DNA from 3 places in the Mycobacterium sp. IDUB_36 genome. Region 1 is predicted to be linked to each of the others. Evidence: riboswitches for the same ligand, from Rfam matches in the RefSeq annotation. Region 1 holds a riboswitch; each other region holds the start of a gene.
What was found. A riboswitch is a leader RNA that binds a small molecule or an ion and turns the genes downstream of it on or off. The one in region 1 is predicted to bind cobalamin.

Region 1 (6,808 bases):
TGCATCTGCAGACCGGCCACGCCGAGGCCCGCACCCGCGGCAATCGCGGTGAGCACGCGGGGCAATCGCATGCCGTGCACGATCACCTGCCACCGGGCGTCCGAGGGTGGGGCGCCCACCAGGATGCGGGCGGTGTCGAGCAACGGCACCCGCACCGGGCCCAGCGCGATACCCAGCACGCTCAGCAGTGCCACCGCGACGACCAGCCCCGTCAGGACCACCGCGGTTCGGTTGAGCCGCAACGAGATCGGCGCCGTCACGGCCGTCACGGGCGGGCCAACTTTCGGTAGAAGGTGAACTCGTGCTGCGGCTCGAGGTCCGGGTGCAGGATCGCCACCAGATCGGCGAGCACAAGATCCGGCCGCGCCGGGCCGCGCTCCCAGTAGTCGTTGCCCGCCTTGGTCGCCGACCAGACCTGACCGCTTCGGACGGCGGCGAGTTCGCCGTACCGGGAGTCGGCGGCCAGCGCGTCGTCAGTGGTCTTCCAGTCGTCGGCGACCAGCCACAGCGATGCCTGCCCGGCCTTGGCGTAGACGGACTCGAAATTCAGCTGCAGCGACCCGCTGCCGGGGTCACCCGCCCACGGATAGCTGCCGCCGGCATCGACGATGAGGCGCCCGGCGTAGTCGCCGCCGGCCGGCATTGACCACACACCCTGGTACATGGCGCCGGACAGCACGTCAACGGGTCGCGCGCCGGCCGATCTGCGGGCCACCGCGGCGTAGTCGTCACGCAGCCGCGAATAGATCTGACCGGCTTTCTTCTCGGTCCCGGTCAGCGCGGCGAGCACCTTGATCCACTCGGCCCGGCCCAGCGGCGTCGCTTCCAGCCATTCGGCGTCGGCGAGCACGCTGATGCCGGCGTCGCGCAGTTTCGGGTAGCTCGGCTCCTCGAGTCCGCCGCTGACCAGCACGTCGGGATGGGCGGCGACGACACCCTCGGTGTCGACCTGGGTGCCGGGTGCGTAGCCGACCGTCTTCCCGCTGCTGATCCGTTGCCGCAGTTCGGGATTGACGACGTCGTCGGTGGCGGCGACACCGGTGACCGCGTCGGTTCGGCCGAGCTCCCCGAGCATGCCCAACTGGGTGATCGACGCCGAGTACATGCTGGCGACCGGTATGGTAATCCGTTGCGCCCCAACCAGATCGCCGGTCAATTCGGGGATGGGCGCGCCGCATCGCACCAGCACGTAGGACTCCGGGTGGCCGTGCGGGTAGGACTGCTTGACGGTCAGGACCTGGTAACTGTCGTGGTAGGCCAGGCTGAAGTTGGTGGCATCCAAGACCGTCGATTTGTCCGGGAAATAGTCGACGCCGGGCCGATAGTCGGTGATGCAGTCACGGCGGGGGAGAGCGCTGGTATGCGGGCTCGCGCCGCAGGCCGCGGCGGCAACCGGCAGCCATGCGCTCACCGTGAGCGCCACCCAGAAACGGCGTGACATCGACGCTCGCCAGCTCTCTCGGGGTCGACCGCCCCGGGTCGCAGGACGCGATGACGTGAGTCTCCTGGCTCTCGGATCGCTGCTTGCCTCGCCTTCCGGCCGGGTGGCCGTGGCTGGTGAGGGTCGCTCCCCGATGACAGTGGCGGGACCGCGCCGGACTTGCACCGGCTTCCTCTGTCGTCATCGCCCAACCGGGGGATTATCGCATGTCGTGCGGGGGTCGACGGAGGGGTCAACCCGCCCCGGCGCTCAGGGCGTCCACCGCTGCGTCGATGTTGGGGACGACCGTCGCGCCGTGGCGGGCGGCCAGTTGGCCGAGGGAACGGGCCAGATGCGGGCCGACCGCGTCGGCGAGCAACACCTCTTCGCCGATCACGACGCCGCCCACGACGTGGGCCGCCAGCAAGCGGCCGTCCGGCGTCACCTCGTAGCGCCAGTCGCCGATCTGCAACCGCGCCGGCTGCGACTTGAACATCCCGCGCCGGGCCGGGGTGTGTGTCACGCCCGGCAATCCGGCGAAAACCTCGATGATCAACCCGATTCCGCCCGGGCCGGTCAACGCGCGGGTCACCGTGGCGCTCACGCGTTGCGCGTCGAATTCCGCCATCAGTCGTTCATGGCGAGCACGAACTGCGGCGTGATCGTTTCGCCCGTGCCGATGCGACGCACCGCCGTCCCGGCGGCGTAGAACTCCACCGTGTGATAACCCCAGGCGTAGTTCTGGATGTTGAAGTGCACACCGACGACTCCCCGCGCGCCATCGCGCTCGGCTTCGCCTTGCATGCGCGACATGGCCAACTCGCGTGCCTCGTAATTGCCTTGCGTCCACTGCGGCATCTCGATGTTGCGGCCCATCTGGCGCAACGTCTGCAGAAAGCCTTGCGCGGCAATGTGAAACACGCAGTTGCCCATCACGAATGCCACCGGCGCCCAGCCCGATCGCAGCAGGGTGGCCAGGTCCTGGCCCGACAGGTGGCTGGAAAAGGCCTGGCCGTTGCTGCGCCGGAAGGACCCGGGTTTGGCCGTGTAGCGCACCGCGGTACCGACCGCGATGAACTCGAGGTGCTCGGCCTCGGCACCGTGCTGGCGCCATTCCAGCCGCACACCGACGACGCCGTCGGCGCCCAGCGCGTCGGCCTCGGCCTGCATGCGGGCCATCGCATTCCAGCGGGCCCGGTACGTCGCCTCGGTGAGCACCGGCAGCTCGGACTGCTGCCGGATTCCGGTGAACTGGTAGCCCACGTGGTACACCGAGACGCCCATCACCAGATCGAGTGGCTCGAAGCCGGCTCCGTGCAGCAGGGCGAATTCATTGACCGACAGGTCGGAGGTGAAGACCTTGTCGGCGTGTGAGAGCCGTTCGCTGGCAACCGGGTCGAGCGGGGTCGATGACACGGGAACGTCCTTTCACCGATCGAGCCTTTCGCCGGTAGCGCACATCGTACGAGGCCGACGCCGGGCGTAGCGGCGTTCAGTCCAAGCGGTACCGAATCAACCGTGAACTGTTCGCGACGACGGCCACCGATGACGCGTTGTGCAGGATCGCCGCGAGCACCGGTGACAGAGCGCCGCCGGCGCCGATCAGCAGCCCGGCGGCGTTGACGGCGATCGACATGCCGTAGTTCTGCCGGATCACCTCGACCGCACGGGCGCCCAGGTCACCGACGTCGAGCAGGCGTCGCAGATCGTCGTTGGCCAGTGCGATGTCCGCGGTTTCGACGGCGACATCCGTTCCGGCCAGGCCCATCGCGATGCCGATGTTGGCCGCGGCCAGCGCCGGCGCGTCGTTGATGCCGTCGCCGACCATCCCGACGATGTAGCCCTCGTCCTGCAGTTGGCGCACCACTTCGAGCTTGTCCTCGGGCATCACCTCGGCGCGCCACTCGTCGATGCCGAGTTCGGCCGCGACCACCGTCGCGATGTCGGGGTGATCACCGGTGAGCATCACGATGCGACGAATTCCGTTTGTGCGCAACTGGTTGAGCACCTCCGGTGCTTCGGTGCGGACTTCGTCGCGCAGGCTGATCAGCCCGACCAGCGTCTCGTCGACCGCGAGCAGCAGCGGGGTCTCCGCCTGGCGGCGCAGTTTGTCCACCCAGTCGGAGGCCTCCTCGGAGACCTCGACGTTCTCGGCCCGCAGCAGCGACGGGCTGCCCAGTAGCAGGGTCCGGCCGTCGGCCCAGGTCCGCATGCCCAGGCCGACCAGCACCTCGCACTCCTCGTGCGGCGGGATCGTGATGCGGCGCTCTTCGGTGGAGCGGATCACCGCCTCGGCCAGCGGGTGCCGGGAGTGCAACTCGGAGCTGGCTGCATACGCGAGCACCTGCTCCGGTTGCCAATCATCATGCAGGGCAATGATATTCGTGACGACCGGGCGGCCCACCGTCAGCGTCCCAGTCTTGTCGAAGACGATCGCGTCGACCCGGCCGGCCTGCTCGAGGTGCGAGCCGCCTTTGATCAGAATGCCGCGCCGTGCGCCGTTGCCGATCGCGGCGCTGATCGCCGTTGGGGTGGACAGCCCGACCGCGCACGGGCAGGCGATCAGCAGCATGGTCATGGCGCGCCGGACATCGCCGGTGAGGACGAGGGTGACCGCGGAGACGATGAAGGAGATCGGCACGAAGCGGCGGGAGAAGTTCTCGCCGACGGTCTGGATGGGCGCCCGGTCGTGCTGAGCCTCCTCGACGCGGGAGATGATGCGCCCGATCGTGGTCTGGTTGCCGACCGCGCGGGCGCGGATGACCAGTCGTCCGCGCAGCACCACCGATCCGGCGTGCACGGCCGAGCCGGCGACGATGCTCACCGGCAGTGTCTCGCCGGTGATCGCGGACTGGTCGACGACGGCCTCGCCGTCGACCACATCACCGTCGACCGGGATGGCGACATGGTCGTAGACCACGACGTCGTCGCCGATCTGCAGGGTGTCGACGGGCACCTGGACCTCGGTCCCTTGTTGTTCGCCGTCCGAGATCAGGACCCACGCGGTATCCGCGGTGCCCCGCAACAGATCCGAGATGGCCCGCCTGGTCCGGCGCAGGGTCAGATCCTGGAGGTACTCACCGATGTTCAGCAGCCATAGCACGGTGAGGGCGACGACGTTCTCGCGCAGCACCAGGCTGGCGACGGTCGCGGCGGTCACCAACGCATCGGTGCCGGCGCGTCCCGACCGTAGCGCGCGCAGTGCGCCGCGCAGGAACGGGTAACCCATGAAGACCGTGGCACCGGTCGCGACCAGCTGGCCGGATGCACCCAGCAGCGGGGGACGGTTGAAGCCGTAGCGGCGGATGCCCAGCAGGGCGAGCGCGGCACCGCCGATCACCATCCGCAGGACCTCGGTGTTGCGGATGTCCGAGGAGCGCGGGGTACGGACCGGAATGAGTTCGGCAGCAACGTGTTCGGCCTCGGCGATGGCCGCCAGCACGTCGTCGCGGTCACAGCGCTTGGGCGAGTACCAGACGACGACGGAGCCGGTGTAGGGATAGGCGTGCACCGCCCGGACGCCGTTCTGGCGGTCGACGGCCTCTTCGACCGCGACCGCGCGCCGCGAATTGGCGCGCACCCACGGCACTTTGACCCGCATGCGCCCCGCGGCGTCGGACACGACCTGTAGATCGGTCGTCATGGTCGCGACGCGCTCAGTGCTCGTGATCGTGACCGGGGTCGCCGATCGCCGGCGGTTGTGCCTCCTCGCCGATGCGGTCGCGGGCCTCGGCGACCACGTCGGCCAGTTTCAGTCGGGCGGACTCGGCGGCTTCCTCGGCCCGTCGGGTGCCACGCAGGCTCCACTCGGTCGCCGACACCGCGGCCTCGTGCAATGGGGCCTTGTTCAGCGCCTTGCGCAACAGTTCGTAGGCACCGACGCCGACGACACCGGTCACCACTGTCCCAGCTGCTTTGCCCAGCAGGCCTTGCACCACCATCGTCGAACGTCCTCCCTCGGCGTCATGCGTTTCGTCGACCGTAGCATCGACATATAGCGATATCAACATGCTTTCGGGGGCGCGGCGATCTGCTGGTCTCTGTCCTGCGGGGTGCTCCTGGTCAGAGGTTGCGGGTGACCTTCTCGGTCTCGGTCTTGCGCGCCAGCGTCGCCGGGTCGGCGTTGGCGACGTACACCAGCGACCCACCGACCGCCAGCACGGTCAGCAGATTGTGGACCACGTCGTCGGGTGTCTCCCAGGGTGCCGTCGACAGCACCCGGTCGCCCGCCGTCAAACCCGTTGCTGCCGACTGCGTGTGGCAGGATTCCAGCACCTGGTCGACCGATCTGCCGTCGAATGCCGGACCCGGGTTCGGCTCGGCGATGATCTGATCGCCGTGCACCCGCACCGCGGTCGCGTAGTCGGTGACGCCGATCGGCAGGTCGGGCGCCGGGCGGCCGAACGCATCCAGTGACAGCACCGCCACTTCGCCGGCGCCGGTGTCGTCGGCCTCGTCGAGTCGTTCGACCGTGCACAACGCCACATCGGCGTCGGTCACCGGGCCGAGCAGCACCTCGGCGCCGATCCACCATGCCCCCAACAGCACCGCGGCCGTCTGCCAGTGGGCCGGAAGCAACACCGCGACGCGACTCGACGGCCCGGCTCCCAACTCGTCGCGCAGCAGGTTGCCGGTCTTGGCCGCCCAGTTGGCCAGCGTCACGGCGGACACCTCGATGCGCTCGCCGGTGGCGTCGTCGTAATAGGTGATCCGCGGGCCGACCGGGTCGGCGCGCAGCATCGGATCCAGGATCGCGGCGCTCAGAGTCGTCACCGCATCAGTACATCAGTCCGGTGCCGCTTCTCCTCATCGCGCTTCGCGCTCTGCATCGTCGCCGGCACGAGATCAGTTCGGTGCCGCTTCTCCTCATCGCGCTTCGCGCTCTGCATCGTCGCGGCACGAGATCAGTTGACGCACTCCGGGTGATCGCTGCCGGCGGTCAGGATCGGCGACGGCGGGGGAGTGTCGGACCCCGCGGAGTCCGGGTGCGATGCCGCCGCCAGCTTGGGGCCACCGTCACTGAGGCCCGAACCCGGTCCGGTGTAGTCACTGCTGAGCACCACCCGAACCGACCCTTGCGGCACGGTCGTGTTAGCGACGACGGGCAACCCACCGAGTTCCTTGGCGACCGCCTGAGCACCCATGTCATCGGGCGTCGCGGCCTGCACCTGGCTGCTCTTGACGTGTGCGGTGTCGTTGTTGCCGACTTTTCCGGTGCCGAACCCTTTGGAGCTCAACACTTGTGACACCGATGCGGCCAGCCCGTTGACGTCGGTGTCGTTGACGACGGTGGCGCTGGTCTTGTCCGGCGCGTAGGTGAGTTGTTCGGTCTTGCCTTTGGCCTGACCTTCCAGGAGCCCGCCGACCCAGCTCTGCACCTGATGCGGG
Region 2 (6,808 bases), on a different contig from region 1:
GGTTTCGGGCGGCAAGAGCTCGTCGAGTTGGTCGTCGTCGAGCCCGGGAGCGTCGAACGGGTTGCGCCGACGACGATGTGGCAGCGCGAGTTTGGCGGCCGCGCGCAGATCGTCGATGTTGGGATGGTCGCGGTCGTGCCACGCGGCGTGGGCCGCGGCGGTCCGGGCCATGACGATGTCGGCCCGCATTCCGTCGACACCGGCCGCGGCGCAGACTTCGGCGATTCTGAGCAGTGCGGCGTCGGTGAGCTGGATTCGACCCAGCAGCGACTGGGCGTGCTGGATCCGATTGACAAGCCGCTCTTCGGCGTTCGCGTACCTCGCGCGAAACGCCTCCGGGTCGGCGTCGAACTGCAGCCGCCGGCGCACCACCTCGGCCCGCTGCACCGGGTCTTTCGGCGCGGCGACCTCGACCGTGAGACCGAAGCGGTCGAGCAATTGCGGACGCAGTTCGCCCTCTTCGGGATTCATCGTCCCGACCAGGACGAACTTCGCGGCGTGGGTGACCGAGATGCCGTCGCGTTCCACGGTGACGGTGCCCATTGCGGCCGCGTCGAGCAGGAGATCGACCAGGTGGTCGTGCAGCAGATTGACTTCGTCGACGTAGAGGATTCCGCGGTGCGCCTTGGCCAGCAGCCCGGGTTCGAAATGCACCGCGCCGTCGCTCAGCGCCTGCTTGAGGTCGATCGATCCCGCGACGCGATCCTCGGTGGCACCGACCGGGAGTTCGACCAGTCGCACGGGTCGGGTTTCGACCAGCGCTCCGGGGCCGAAGGTCCCGTCCGGAGAGGCCGGGTCCGGGTCCGCCGGGTCGGTAGAAAATCGGTCGCCGGCGACCACGTCGATCGGCGGCAGCACCCGGGTGAGGGCGCGCACCAGCGTCGATTTCGCGGTGCCTTTTTCGCCGCGCACCAGCACGCCACCGATGCCCGGATCGATGACGCTGAGCACCAGCGCGAGTGCCATGTCGTCGAGCCCACCGGGCGCGTCGGGATCGCCACCGACCACGGCGGGGAACGGGTACAGCTGATCAGTTCTGGTCATGGTGAGGCTCCGCTCGTTTCATGCGAGGCCGGCAGTCGGACTGACCGCTCGTGCGCCCATGGACCGGGCGGCGCGACGGATCACCGTAGCGGGCCTGTGCCGGAATCTCACCGGCTTCCCTCGTTCCCCCACGAAACCATTACGCCTGTTCGCAGGGTGCCTCGCGGGCCTTACGCTAGCATCGCCGCCGTGCCGACCTCCGACCTGCGGGTAACTGTCATCGGCGTCGGCGCCGACGGTTGGGACGGGCTGTCGCCGCTCGCGCGGGCCACCATCGCGGCAGCGGAAATCGTGCTCGGTGGCCCGCGTCAGCTGGCGCTGCTGCCCGCCGTCGACGGCCGGGTCCATCAGCCCTGGCCGTCCCCGCTGAGCGCTGCGCTGCCAGACCTGTTGACGCAGTACGCGGGCCGCCGGGTGGTCGCGTTGGCCTCCGGCGACCCGATGCTGAGCGGAATCGGCACCACGCTCGTCGACATCCTGGGCACCGACCGGGTCACCGTCATCCCGCATCTGTCGTCGGTGACCATCGCCCGGGCCCGGCTCGGCTGGTCCGCCGAATCCACCGCGGTGGTCAGCGTCGTCGGCCGCGACGTCCACGCCGCCCTGCGGGAGCTCGCTCCCGGTCGCCGGGTCTTGGTGCTGTCCTCTGACGAGAAAACCCCGGCGGCTCTTGCCGATCTGCTCGCCGCGCGCGGGTACGGGGCGAGCCGCTTCGTCGTGCTGGGTGGCCTCGGCAGCGACCAGGAGACGATTCGGGAGTCGACGGCCGGAGAGTTCGACGGTCAGGCACCACGGCTGAATATCATTGCGTTGCAATTGAATGGTCCGCTGCTCGCCGGGTGGGCAAGCGGCCTGCCGGACGAATTGTTCGAACACGACGGCCAACTCACCAAGCGGGATCTGCGGGCTGCCGCGCTCGCCCGCCTGCTGCCGGCGCCCGGTCAGCTGCTCTGGGACGTCGGCGCCGGTGCCGGTTCGGTGGGCATCGAGTGGATGCGCGCACACCCGAGCTGCCGGGCCGTTGCCGTGGAGGCGGACTCCGTTCGCGCCGAACGGATCGGCCGCAATGCCCGCTCGCTGGGTGTACCCGCTCTGCAGGTGGTCCACGGGTCCGCCCCAGAGTCGTTGAGCGACTTGGCCGCTCCCGATGCGGTCTTCGTCGGCGGCGGCGCGAGCCGACCCGGGGTGTTGGCGCGCTGTCTGGACGCACTGTCGGCCGGCGGCCGGATCGTGGTGCACGGCGTGACGGTGGAGACCGAAGCCGTCCTGGCCGCCGCGTACTCCGAGCACGGCGGTGAGCTCACCCGAATCCACGTCGAGCACGCTGCGCCGGTCGGGTCGTTCACCGGCTTCGCGCCGGCCCGCGCGGTGACGCAGTGGGCGTTCACCAGGCCGGCCGGCTGAGGTCACCGAAAAGCCGATCGGTCGCGCTGCGGGTCGTAGAGGTGGCTCTCCCCCGCCCGCGGATCGGTGCGCTCGCCGAGTGCGTCACCCACCAGGATCACCGCTGCTTGGCGAAGATCCGCCGCCTCGACCTGCTCGGCGATGTCGGAGATCGTCCCGCGGAGAACGACCTCCTCCGGCTGCGACGCCCGGTAGACCACCACGACCGGGCAGTCCGGGCCGTGTGTCGGCCGCAGATCGTCCATCAATCCCCGGATCGAGGTGATGGCCAGATGCAGCACGAGAGTCGCACGGGTCGCGGCGAACGCGGCCAGCGACTCGGTCTCGGGCATCGCGGTGGAGCGCGCCTGGACGCGGGTCAACACAACGGATTGCGCGACGAGCGGGACGGTGAGTTCGCGACCGACCCGCGCCGCGGCCGCGGCGTAAGCCGGCACCCCCGGCGTGATGGCCCACGGCACGCCGGCCGCGTCGAGCCGCCGAGCCTGCTCCGACACGGCGCTGTACAGCGAAGGGTCACCCGACACCAGTCGCACGACTCGTCGGCCGGCGCCGTGCGCCTCGACCATCGCGGCGACGATCTCGTCCAGGTCCAGCTTCTGAGTGTCGATCAATTCAGCTGTCGTAGAACAGGTTTGCAGCACACCGGGATCCAGATAGCTGCCTGGATAGAGCACGGTGTCGGCCGCTGCCAGCAACCGGGTAGCCCGCACAGTCAGCAGGTCGGCGGCACCCGGTCCGGCGCCGACGAACTGGACGGCGGTCACCGCACCCACCGCGGCGTCCACACCCGGCCGGAGGCAGTGGTCCGAGTGCTCGATGCGCCCACCAGGACAAGGCTTTTCATGTCGATGGTGTCGGCGTCGAGGTCGCCGAGCGTGGTCACGGTCAACGATTCCCCGGTCCGGCCGACGTCACGACCGACCACGACGACCGTTTCGGGGCGACGGTGTTCGAGCAGAATGTCCCGGGCCAGCTTGATCTGGTCGGGGCGAGACCGCGAAGCCGGGTTGTAGATCGCCACTACCAGGTCGGCGTCGGCGACCGCGCGCAACCTCTTCTCGATCACCGGCCACGGCTTGAGCCGGTCCGACAGGCTCATCACCGCGAAGTCCGCGCCCAGCGGCGCTCCGGCCAGCGCGGCGACGGCGTTGACGGCCGACACCGCGGGCAGGACCCGGATGGGAACCTCGGCGAACCGCTCGTCGTCGGCTGCCTCGAACACGGCCGACGCCATGCCGAACACGCCTGCGTCGCCGCCGGAGACGACGGCAACGGACTCACCGCTCAGGGCCAGGTCGAGCGCGAAGCGGGCGCGGTCGACCTCGACGGTATTGCCGGATGCGTGCCGCTGCAGACCTTCTCGCTGCGGCACTCGCGCCACGTACGGCGCGTACCCGACGACGTGCCGCACATCGGACAGCGCCGTCGCCGCCTCGGGCGTCAGCCAGTCGTCCGGTCCGGGGCCGAGCCCGACCACCAGGAGTTCGGCGATACCTGCGGCACTGGAAACCGTTGCCGGACTGGGCTCTTCGGCCATCACACGGGATCGCGGCCCATTGATCGAATCACCGTTGACCACGATCAGCGACAGGTACGGCACACTCGATTCGTCGACCTCGGCCACCGGCATCCAACGCTGCTGAGGGTGACTGGCGCGCTCGACGTACATCGCGTGTTCAAGACGCCCGGCGGCGGCGAGCGCCCGGCGGACCGCCGGAAAGGTGCGGCCGAGTTTCATGATGATCGCGCCGTCGGTGTCGGCCAGGCGCCGGGCAAGCTCCGGCTCGGGCAGGGTCCCGGGCAGGACGGTCAGCACATCGGTCTGCCGGACCAGGGGCCAGGCGACCGCTGCCGTCGCCGCGGCGAAGGCCGGAATTCCCGGTATGACTTCGGTGGCAAAACGGGCGCTGAGCCGGTCGTGCATGTACATGAAGGAGCCGTAGAACAGCGGATCCCCTTCGGCGAGAAGGGCGACCGTGCGCCCGGCCTCCAGATGCGCGGCCAGCCGGGCCGCCGACTCCTCGTAGAACTCGGCCAGCGCTCCGGCGTACCCGCCGGGATGGTCGGTTGTTCCAGTGGTCAGCGGGTAGCGCAGTTCTTCTTCGATCGCATCCGTAGGAATGAGATCCGCGGCGATGGTCCGCGCGTAGGACTGTTTGTTGACGCCGGCGTGGTAGGCGATGACGTCGGATTCGCCGATGATTCGCGCCGCTTTGCGGGTGATCAGCTCGGGATCGCCTGGACCAAGTCCGATTCCGTAGAAGCGCGCCAACGTCATTCGGCCTCCGAGGCCAGCGCGTTGATGGCCGACGAGGTGATCGCCGAGCCGCCGCGCCGTCCGCGCACCGTCACGAACGGGATGTCGATGCCGTGGTCGCGTGACAATGCGGCAAGGGCCGACTTGGATTCCGCGGCCCCGATGAATCCGACCGGACAGCCCACGATGGCCGCAGGCCGAGGCCCACCGTCGATCAGCATCTCCAGCAGGTGGAACAGCGCGGTCGGTGCGTTGCCGATGGCGACGACCGCACCGGCCAGGAGGGGTTCCCACATCGACACGGCGGCGGCGGTACGGGTGGTGTTCCACTTCTTCGCCAGTTCCGGCACACCGGGCTCGTTCAAGAAGCAGTGCACCTCGTTGTGCGCGGGCAGCCGGCCGGCCGTGATGCCGGTCGCGACCATCCGTGCATCGCAGAGGATCGGGGCTCCCGTTTGCAGCGCGGAACGCGCGGCCGACACCAGTGACGGGTGAATCACCAAGTCGTCGACCAGGTTCGGCTGACCGGTGCCGTGGATCATTCGGACGGCGAGTTTCTCGGCGTCGGCTGGGACCCGGGACAGGTCGGCTTCGCGGCGGATGGTGGCGAACGAGTCCACGTAGATGGCGGGGCCGTCGGCGATGTAGTCGTAGCGCCGGGTCGGCTTGCGGCTCTGGGTCACCCAGTCACCTCGTGCGCGTTCGGGACGAGGATGCCGCGCCACGGCGTGACGATGACATCCGCGCTGTCCGTTGCCTGTTCGAGCAGTGACTGCACACTCTGGGGTGTGAGCGCACCGTCCGCGACGGCTGCATGGTTGCCGCCCGGCACAACGCCGTACGGCAGGGGCGGCGCTGGAGCCGGGATGCGCGGGTCGGCGGCGACCGGCGGTCGCAGCGGCCGACTGAGCTCGCGAATGTGCCACGGCGCGTCGGCGCCGGTACCTCGTGCCGTAAAGAACTGCGACGCCAAATCGGCCAACCCGTCGGCGATCTCGTCGAGGGCCACCACGTCACCCCACTGGTTGCCGATGCGCAACTGGGCCGCGCCGTCACCGAGCGCTACGCATCCCAGGTCGGTGCCGTGCTTGCCGGCTCCGGTCAACCGATACAGCAGATCGCCGCGGCCGTCGTCGAGGGTGAACAGAAACCGCCCGGGTAGCAGAGCGAGGTTCGGGTCGGCACACAGCAGCGTGTCGAGTCGTTCGATCGTCGGGCGTAAATCGGCGAGGCCGCCGGCCAGGCCTGTCTGCGGTGAGGCGAGCACATTGCGTACGAGTTCATGTGTGCGCGTGGGGATCAGCCCAGTCGATTCGAGCGCCGTCGTGGCGTCAGCCGTGAGTTGTAGCCCGTCGGCGGTGAAGCCGCGCAGTTGCAGGTTGGCGCGGCGAGTGAGGTAGATGCGACCGTCGCCGTGGCGTCGGCTCACTTCCGCCAGCCGTCGCAGGGCCGCCGTGGGCAGCAAGCCGCCCATCAGTCGGATCCGGACCAGCAGCCCGTCCTCGGCCTGCCACGGTCGCCACACACCGGGACACATGTCTGTCCGAGTGCGGGTGTGGGTCCTCATCAACATGTTCCGGGTCAGCTCAGCTCGCTGACCTTCTCCATCATCGCGTGGGCGACATCGACCGCACTGGTGTCCGGTTTGGCTGATCCCGGGTCCGAGGGCCGTCGCTCGCCGAAGAAGACGATTTCGACCTCGACGATGCAGTTCAGTCGGACGCCGACGGCGCGCGCCTGCGGGGTGGGCGTCAGCGCCGGCATATTGGGAAGCGTGGATGTTGCGGTATTGGTCACTGCGACAACGGAATCCATGGTGTGGACGTCACCGATCACAGTCGTGGTGTTGATCGGTCCGGCGTCTTCGGTCGTGGTCTGACCTTGGCATCGTTGCCATTGCTCGGGGAACTTGGCGAACAACGCCTGCGCCTGCTCGGCGGACGGCAGTGCGACCACGCCCTCCATCACACTGATCACCTGGGCGGGGTCGCCGTTGTTCCACCACGACACCGATGCCACATCCTCGACGTCGGCGGAGCCGTACACGCTCTTCTGCAACATCGCCGCGACGGCCAGGCAGTCGGCCGATTCCGGAGACGC
Region 3 (6,808 bases), on a different contig from region 1:
TCGCGCGTAGTTGGTGCGCATGTCGTCCGCCGCCGAGACGCCGTCCAGTCCGCGACCGTAGGCGAATCCACCCCACGCGGTGTAGACCTCGGCCAGGTCTTTGTCGTCGCGCCAGGTGCCCGCTTCGACGACCTGCAGGATGCCCGCACCGTAGGATCCCGGTTTGGAGCCGAAAACCCTTGTGGTCGCGCGTCGCTCGTTGCCGTGGTCGGCGAGATCGGCGCGCGCGTGGGCGGCCACGTAGTTGTCGTCGTCCGGCTCGTCGAGCAGCGCCACCATCCGCACCGCGTCGTCGAGCATCGTCACCACGTGCGGGAAGGCATCGCGGAAGAATCCCGAGATGCGGATCGTCACGTCGATGCGTGGGCGTCCGAGCTCCTCGAGCGGAATCACTTCGAGCCGGCTCACCCGCCGTGACGCCTCGTCCCACTCGGGCCGAACGCCCAGCAGGGCAAGCACTTCGGCGATGTCGTCACCGGATGTGCGCATGGCGCTGGTGCCCCACACCGACAACCCGACCGACCCGGGGTAGGAGCCGGTGTCGTCGAGGTAGCGCCGCAGCAGCGACTCGGCCATCGCCTGCCCGGTCTGCCACGCGAGCCGCGACGGCACCGCCCGGGGGTCGACGGTGTAGAAGTTGCGTCCGGTGGGCAACACGTTGACCAGCCCGCGCAGCGGCGAACCCGATGGGCCGGGCCGCACGAAACCGCCTGACAGGGCTTGCATCACAGCGTCGAGCTCACCCGCCGTACCGGACAATCGCGGTACCACCTCGGTGGCGGCGAAGCGCAGCGACGCACGAACGTCCGGCGCCTCGTGCAGGGCGTCGACGGCTGCGGCGTCCCAACCGGCGGCCTCCATCGCCTCGACCAATGCGCGCGCCTGGCCTTCGATGTCGTCGACGGCCCTGACTTCGGCGCCGTCCTTCAGCCCGAGAGCGGTGCGCAATCCCGGGACGGCGTGATCCTGACCGCCCCACACCTGGGCGGCACGCAGGATCGCCAGCACCAGGTTGACCCGGGCCGTTCCGGCGGGCGCCTCGCCCAGCACGTGTAGGCCGTCGCGGATTTGAGCGTCTTTGATCTCGCACAGCCAGCCGTCGACGTGCAACAGGAAGTCGTCGAATTCCTCGTCGTCCGGCCGGTCGTCGAGGCCGAGGTCACGGTGCATCTCCGCGGCCCTCATCAGGTTCCAGATCTCACCGCGGATCGCCGGCAACTTGGCCGGGTCCATCGCCGCGATGTTGCCGTATTCGTCGAGAAGCTGTTCGAGGCGTGCGATGTCGCCGTAACTCTCGGCGCGGGCCATCGGGGGAATCAGGTGGTCGACGATCGTCGCGTGGGCACGCCGTTTCGCCTGCGCCCCCTCGCCGGGATCGTTGACCAGGAACGGGTAGATCAGCGGCAGGTTTCCCAGCACGGCATCGGTGGCGCAGGCCGCCGACAGCGCGGCGTTCTTGCCCGGCAGCCACTCCATCGAGCCGTGCTTGCCGAGGTGCACCACCGCGTGGGCGCCGAAACCGTGCTCCAGCCAGCGGTAGGCCGCGAGATAGTGGTGGGTGACCGACAGGTCCGGGTCGTGGTAGATCGCCACCGGGTTCTCCCCGAATCCGCGCGGCGGCTGGATCATCAGCACGACGTTGCCCGACCGCAACGCCGCGATCACCAGATCGCCGTCGTCGTTGACGAATAATCGCCCCGGCGCCGGGCCCCACGCCTGCGCTATCGCGTCGCGCAGTTCGGCGGGCAGGTCCGCGGTCCACTCGGCGTATTGCGCCGGTGTCACCGTCACTTGCGCGCCGGCGACCTGCGCGGTGGTGAGCCATTGCTCGTCCTGGCCGCCGGCGTCGATCAGCGTGTGCATCAGGATGTCGCCGGCCTTGGTCTCGTCCTCGATGCCGAGTACGCCGAACCCGTCGCCGACCTGGTAGCCCTCCCGGGCCAGCCGGTGCAACAGCCGTACCGCGGACGCCGGGGTGTCGAGACCGACGGCGTTGCCGACGCGGGAATGCTTGGTGGGGTAGGCCGAGAGCACCAGCGCGAGCTTCTTGTCGGCGTTGGGGATGTGGCGCAGCAGCGCATGGTTGACCGCGATCGCGGCCACCCGCGCGCAGCGTTCGGGGTCGGCGACGTAGTGGGGCAGACCGTCGTCGTCGACCTCTTTGAAGGAGTACGGCGCGGTGATGATGCGGCCGTCGAACTCGGGAATCGCGATCTGCGTCGCGGAGTCGAGGGGGGTGACGCCGTCGTCGTTGGACTCCCACTCCTCGCGTGAGGATGTCAGGCAAAGCCCTTGCAGCACGGGAATGTTCATCGCGGCGATTCGCTCGATGTCCCACGAAGCATCGTCTTCACCCGCGCCGGCGGCAGCCGCCTTCGACCCCCCGGCCGCCAGCATGCTGACCACCACGGCATCCAATGAGCCGAGCGCGTCGAACAATTCGTCGGGTGCGCTGCGCAACGAGGACGCGAAGATCGGAACGCCGACCGCACTGCCGGTCGCGTCGACGGCGTCGGCCAGGGCGTGCGCGAAACCCGAGTTGCCGCTGACCTCATGTGCCCGGTAGTACAGCACCCCGATCCGGGCCGGTGCGTCCACGTCGGCGGGCCGGGAGGCGTAACCCCACTCGGGGATCACCACCGGCTCGTCGAAGCCCTGACCGGTCAGCAGCACCGTGTCGCACAGAAAGGCATGCAGCTGAGCGAGATTCGCCGGCCCACCCTCGGCGAGATACGAGTGTGCTTGCGCCGCAAGCCCGATCGGCACCGTCGAGCATTCCATCAGCTCGGCACTGGGTGTTCGTTCGCCGCCGAGCACGATCAGCGGCAGCCCGGTGGCCCGCAGTGTGCTGATCTCCGCGGCGACCTCCGCCGACGAGCCGAGCACCCGGAGCACGACCAGGTCGACGCCGTCGAGTGCGTCCTCGACGGGTTGGCGCGCCGGGTTGCCCAGGCGGTACGGCGCCAGTGACGCGCGCGCCGAGAGCAGGTCGGTGTCCGATGTGGACAGCAACGCGATGCGGTGGGTCGACGTATCGACGGTGTTCACTCAGGTCCTCCCCGGGGTTCTCGCCCCGTGTGATGGAGCGCCCCGTGACCAGTGTCTGGCTCGGACCGCCGGCTGGACGCCGAGGCCCTCACAGTGGCGGAACCGCCCCGGGCTTTCACCGGATTCCTGTTGCCACGAGACGTGCGGGAATCAGCTTAGTAGGGTGAGCGCGATGAACGCGATCCTGAACTGGTGGGACGGCGTCGAGCTGTGGCTTTCTGGCCTGGGGTTTGTCTTCCAGACGATCGTGGTCATGCCGGTCGTGCTGGTGCTGGCCTACGTGATCGCGGCAGCCCTCGACGGCGCGCTGGGCCGCGGTCTTCGGGTGATGCGCGGGATCCGGCACAGCGACGAAGATGCCGGATGAGCGGAAATACCGGAATGCCGCGATCGCGGGTCACGCTGGTGCTGGTCGCGCTGATCGTGCTGGTCATCGTCGCCTGGCTGTTGACCCGCTGACCTGCACCGGGCTTGAGCTGCGGGCCGAAAAGATTCTGTTACGCTTCGCCCATGCACGCAGTCTCCGGCAGTACCGAGTGCCACATCTTGGCGCTTATTGCCGTGGGAAATTGCGCCGTCGCTGACGTGCATTGTTGTCGCTGACCTTCTGCCCACGCGCGCCGAAACTCGCTTTCCTTCGCACTGGGATCCGTCAGATGTCAGGTTCACTTCCGAAAGGTCGACCATTGTTCGACGACGACAAGAAACCCGTCGGGTGGCGCCACGTTGTCGCGTTGAGCCTCGCCGCGGGCCTGATCGCCGGATGCCACGGCGGCGCCAGCGATGTCGTCGGAGGGGGAGGACCGAGCGGTGCGAACACCAGCATCACGCTGGTCGCCTACTCGGTTCCCGAGCCCGGTTGGAGCAAGGTGATCCCGGCGTTCAACGCATCGCCGGAGGGCAAGGGCATCCAGGTGATCGCCTCCTACGGCGCATCGGGGGACCAGTCGCGCGGCGTCGTCGACGGCAAGCCCGCCGACATCGTCAACTTCTCGGTCGAGCCGGACGTCACCCGGCTGGTCAAAGCCGGCAAGGTCGCCAAGGACTGGGACTCCGACGCCACCAAGGGGATCCCGTTCGGATCGGTCGTGACCCTGGTGGTGCGGCCCGGCAACCCGAAGAACATCAAGGATTGGGACGACCTGCTCCGGCCCGACGTCGACGTCGTCACGCCGAGTCCGTTGAGCTCGGGTTCGGCGAAGTGGAATCTGCTCGCGCCGTATGTGGTCAAGAGCAACGGTGGCCGCGACCCGCAGGCCGGCCTGGACTACATCCGCAAACTCGTCGGTCAGCACGTCAAACTCCGGCCCGGGTCCGGACGCGAAGCCACCGACGTGTTCGTCCAGGGCAGTGGCGACGTTCTGATCAGCTACGAAAACGAGGCATTGGCCACCGAGCGACAGGGAAAGCCGATCATCCACGTCAACCCGCCGCAGACCATCAAGATCGAGAACCCGGTGGCCGTGGTGACCAGCAGCCCCCATCTGAACGCCGCCGTCGCCTTCAAGAACTTCCAGTACACCGCGGCGGCCCAAAAGGTCTGGGCGGCAGCCGGATTCCGCCCGGTCGACCCGGCGGTCGCCGCGCAGGTCCGTGATCAGTTCCCGGCGCCGCAGAAATTGTGGACGCTGGCCGATCTCGGCGGCTGGCCCACTGTCGACTCGCAGCTGTTCGACAAGAAGTCGGGCAGCATCACCAAGATCTACACGCAGGCGACCGGATGACGACGGCGATCACCCGGGAATTGTCCGGCGGCACCGGTGGCGGTAAACCCCTGGGCCGCAACAAGTTGATCAACAACGGCACATCGCTGCGGGTGGGCGTGTCGGTGGTGTGGCTGTCGGTCATCGTGCTGTTGCCGCTGGCGGCAATCCTGTGGCAGTCGATCGGTGGCGGCTGGGACGCGTTCTGGCTCGCGATCACCTCGAACGCGGCAATCGAGTCGTTCCGCGTGACGTTGACCATCTCGGCGGGCGTGACCGTGCTCAACATGGTGTTCGGGTTGTTGATCGCCTGGGTGCTGGTCCGCGACGACTTCCCGGGTAAGCGGTTGGTCGACGTTCTGATCGACCTGCCGTTCGCCCTGCCCACCATCGTGGCCAGCCTGGTCATGCTGGCCCTCTACGGCAAGCATTCTCCGGTCGGTCTGCACTTGCAGCACACCGCGTGGGGTGTGGGCGTGGCGCTGGCGTTCGTCACGCTGCCCTTTGTGGTGCGGGCCGTGCAGCCGGTTCTGCTCGAGATCGATCACGAGACCGAGGAAGCGGCGGCGTCGTTGGGGGCCAACAACGCAACGATCTTCACCACCGTGGTGTTGCCCTCGCTGACACCGGTGTTGTTGACGGGTGCGGGCCTGACGTTCGCGCGGGCGATCGGCGAATTCGGCTCCGTGGTGCTGATCGGTGGCGCGGTGCCGGGCAAGACCGAGGTGTCCTCGCAGTGGATCCGCACCTTGATCGAGAACGATGACCGCACCGGCGCCGCGGCCATCTCGATTGTCCTGCTCGCCATTTCGTTCGTCGTGCTCTTCGTGCTGCGCACGGTGGGATCGCGCGCCGCCAAGCGGGAGGAGCTGGCCTGATGACGCTCTCTCCGGCGGTTCGTTATCTGCTTCGGTTTCTGGCCCTGGCTTATGTCTCGGTCCTGCTTGTCGTCCCGGTGGGGTTGATCCTGTGGCGGACGTTCCAGCCCGGCATCGGTCAATTCATCGACTGGGTCAGCACTCCGGCGGCGATCTCCGCGCTGAACTTGTCGGTGCTGGTGGTGGCGATCGTGGTGCCGCTCAACGTGGTCTTCGGTATCCCGACCGCGCTGATGTTGGCGCGCAACCGTTTTCGCGGCAAGGGTGTGCTGCAGGCGATCATCGATCTGCCCTTCGCGGTGTCGCCGGTGGTGGTCGGTGTCGCGTTGATTGTGCTGTGGGGATCGGCCGGGCTACTCGGGTTCGTCGAGAAGGACTTCGGCTTCAAGATCATCTTCGGTTTGCCGGGCATCGTGCTGGCCAGCATTTTCGCAACGCTGCCCTTCGTGGTGCGCGAGGTCGAGCCGGTGCTGTACGAGATTGGCACCGATCAGGAGCAGGCGGCCGCAACGCTGGGTTCGAATTGGTGGCAGACGTTTTGGCGGATCACCCTGCCGTCGATTCGCTGGGGATTGACCTACGGCGTCGTGTTGACCATCGCCCGCACCCTCGGCGAGTACGGCGCGGTCATCATCGTGTCGTCCAATCTCCCGGGGCAGTCGCAGACCCTGACGCTGCTGGTGTCCGACCGCTACAACCGCGGCGCCGAGTACGGCGCATACGCACTTTCGACGCTGCTGATGGCGGTGTCGGTTCTGGTTCTGATCGTTCAGGTGATTCTGGATGCTCGCCGCAACCGGGCAGCCAAGCAGGCATGACAGGGGAGGACCGGCGCAATGACTGAGAACGCCATCACCGTACGCGGCGCCAACAAGCGCTACGGCGACTTCATCGCATTGGACAACGTCGACTTCGACGTTCCCACCGGGTCTTTGACGGCATTGCTGGGCCCCAGCGGATCGGGCAAGTCAACTCTCTTGCGCGCCATCGCCGGGCTCGACCAACCCGACACCGGGACGATCACGATCAACGGCCGCGATGTCACCACCGTCGCGCCGCAACGTCGTGGCATCGGCTTCGTATTCCAGCATTACGCGGCGTTCAAGCACCTGACCGTGCGCGACAACGTCGGCTTCGGCCTCAAGATCCGGCGCAAGCCCAAAGCCGAGATCGCCGAGA

Region 2: another riboswitch for cobalamin. It lies ahead of ACZYW1_RS21750 (VWA domain-containing protein); the one in region 1 lies ahead of ACZYW1_RS05610 (ABC transporter substrate-binding protein).
Region 3: another riboswitch for cobalamin. It lies ahead of cobN (cobaltochelatase subunit CobN); the one in region 1 lies ahead of ACZYW1_RS05610 (ABC transporter substrate-binding protein).

What each region holds. Positions count from the first base shown of each region.
Region 1 covers NZ_JBVAXH010000001.1:1,139,111-1,145,918, reverse strand. Annotated here, with positions in the region: gene ACZYW1_RS05615 (iron chelate uptake ABC transporter family permease subunit) at 1-260, opposite strand, end outside; gene ACZYW1_RS05610 (ABC transporter substrate-binding protein) at 266-1,441, opposite strand; cobalamin riboswitch at 1,483-1,654, opposite strand; gene ACZYW1_RS05605 (DUF5073 family protein) at 1,674-2,048, opposite strand; gene ACZYW1_RS05600 (heavy metal-binding domain-containing protein) at 2,048-2,836, opposite strand; gene ctpC (manganese-exporting P-type ATPase CtpC) at 2,913-5,063, opposite strand; gene ACZYW1_RS05590 (DUF1490 family protein) at 5,077-5,361, opposite strand; gene ACZYW1_RS05585 (TIGR03089 family protein) at 5,483-6,160, opposite strand; gene ACZYW1_RS05580 (LCP family protein) at 6,325-6,808, opposite strand, start outside.
Region 2 covers NZ_JBVAXH010000002.1:732,576-739,383, forward strand. Annotated here, with positions in the region: gene ACZYW1_RS21750 (VWA domain-containing protein) at 1-1,044, opposite strand, end outside; cobalamin riboswitch at 1,054-1,223, opposite strand; gene cbiE (precorrin-6y C5,15-methyltransferase (decarboxylating) subunit CbiE) at 1,234-2,448, shown strand; gene cobM (precorrin-4 C(11)-methyltransferase) at 2,451-3,224, opposite strand; gene cobJ (precorrin-3B C(17)-methyltransferase) at 3,212-4,729, opposite strand; gene ACZYW1_RS21770 (precorrin-8X methylmutase) at 4,726-5,391, opposite strand; gene ACZYW1_RS21775 (nitrite reductase) at 5,388-6,233, opposite strand; gene ACZYW1_RS21780 (sensor domain-containing protein) at 6,290-6,808, opposite strand, start outside.
Region 3 covers NZ_JBVAXH010000002.1:720,853-727,660, reverse strand. Annotated here, with positions in the region: gene cobN (cobaltochelatase subunit CobN) at 1-3,048, opposite strand, end outside; cobalamin riboswitch at 3,078-3,200, opposite strand; gene ACZYW1_RS21720 (hypothetical protein) at 3,221-3,415, shown strand; gene ACZYW1_RS21715 (Ms4533A family Cys-rich leader peptide) at 3,559-3,651, shown strand; gene ACZYW1_RS21710 (sulfate ABC transporter substrate-binding protein) at 3,705-4,772, shown strand; gene cysT (sulfate ABC transporter permease subunit CysT) at 4,769-5,629, shown strand; gene cysW (sulfate ABC transporter permease subunit CysW) at 5,629-6,447, shown strand; gene ACZYW1_RS21695 (sulfate/molybdate ABC transporter ATP-binding protein) at 6,466-6,808, shown strand, end outside.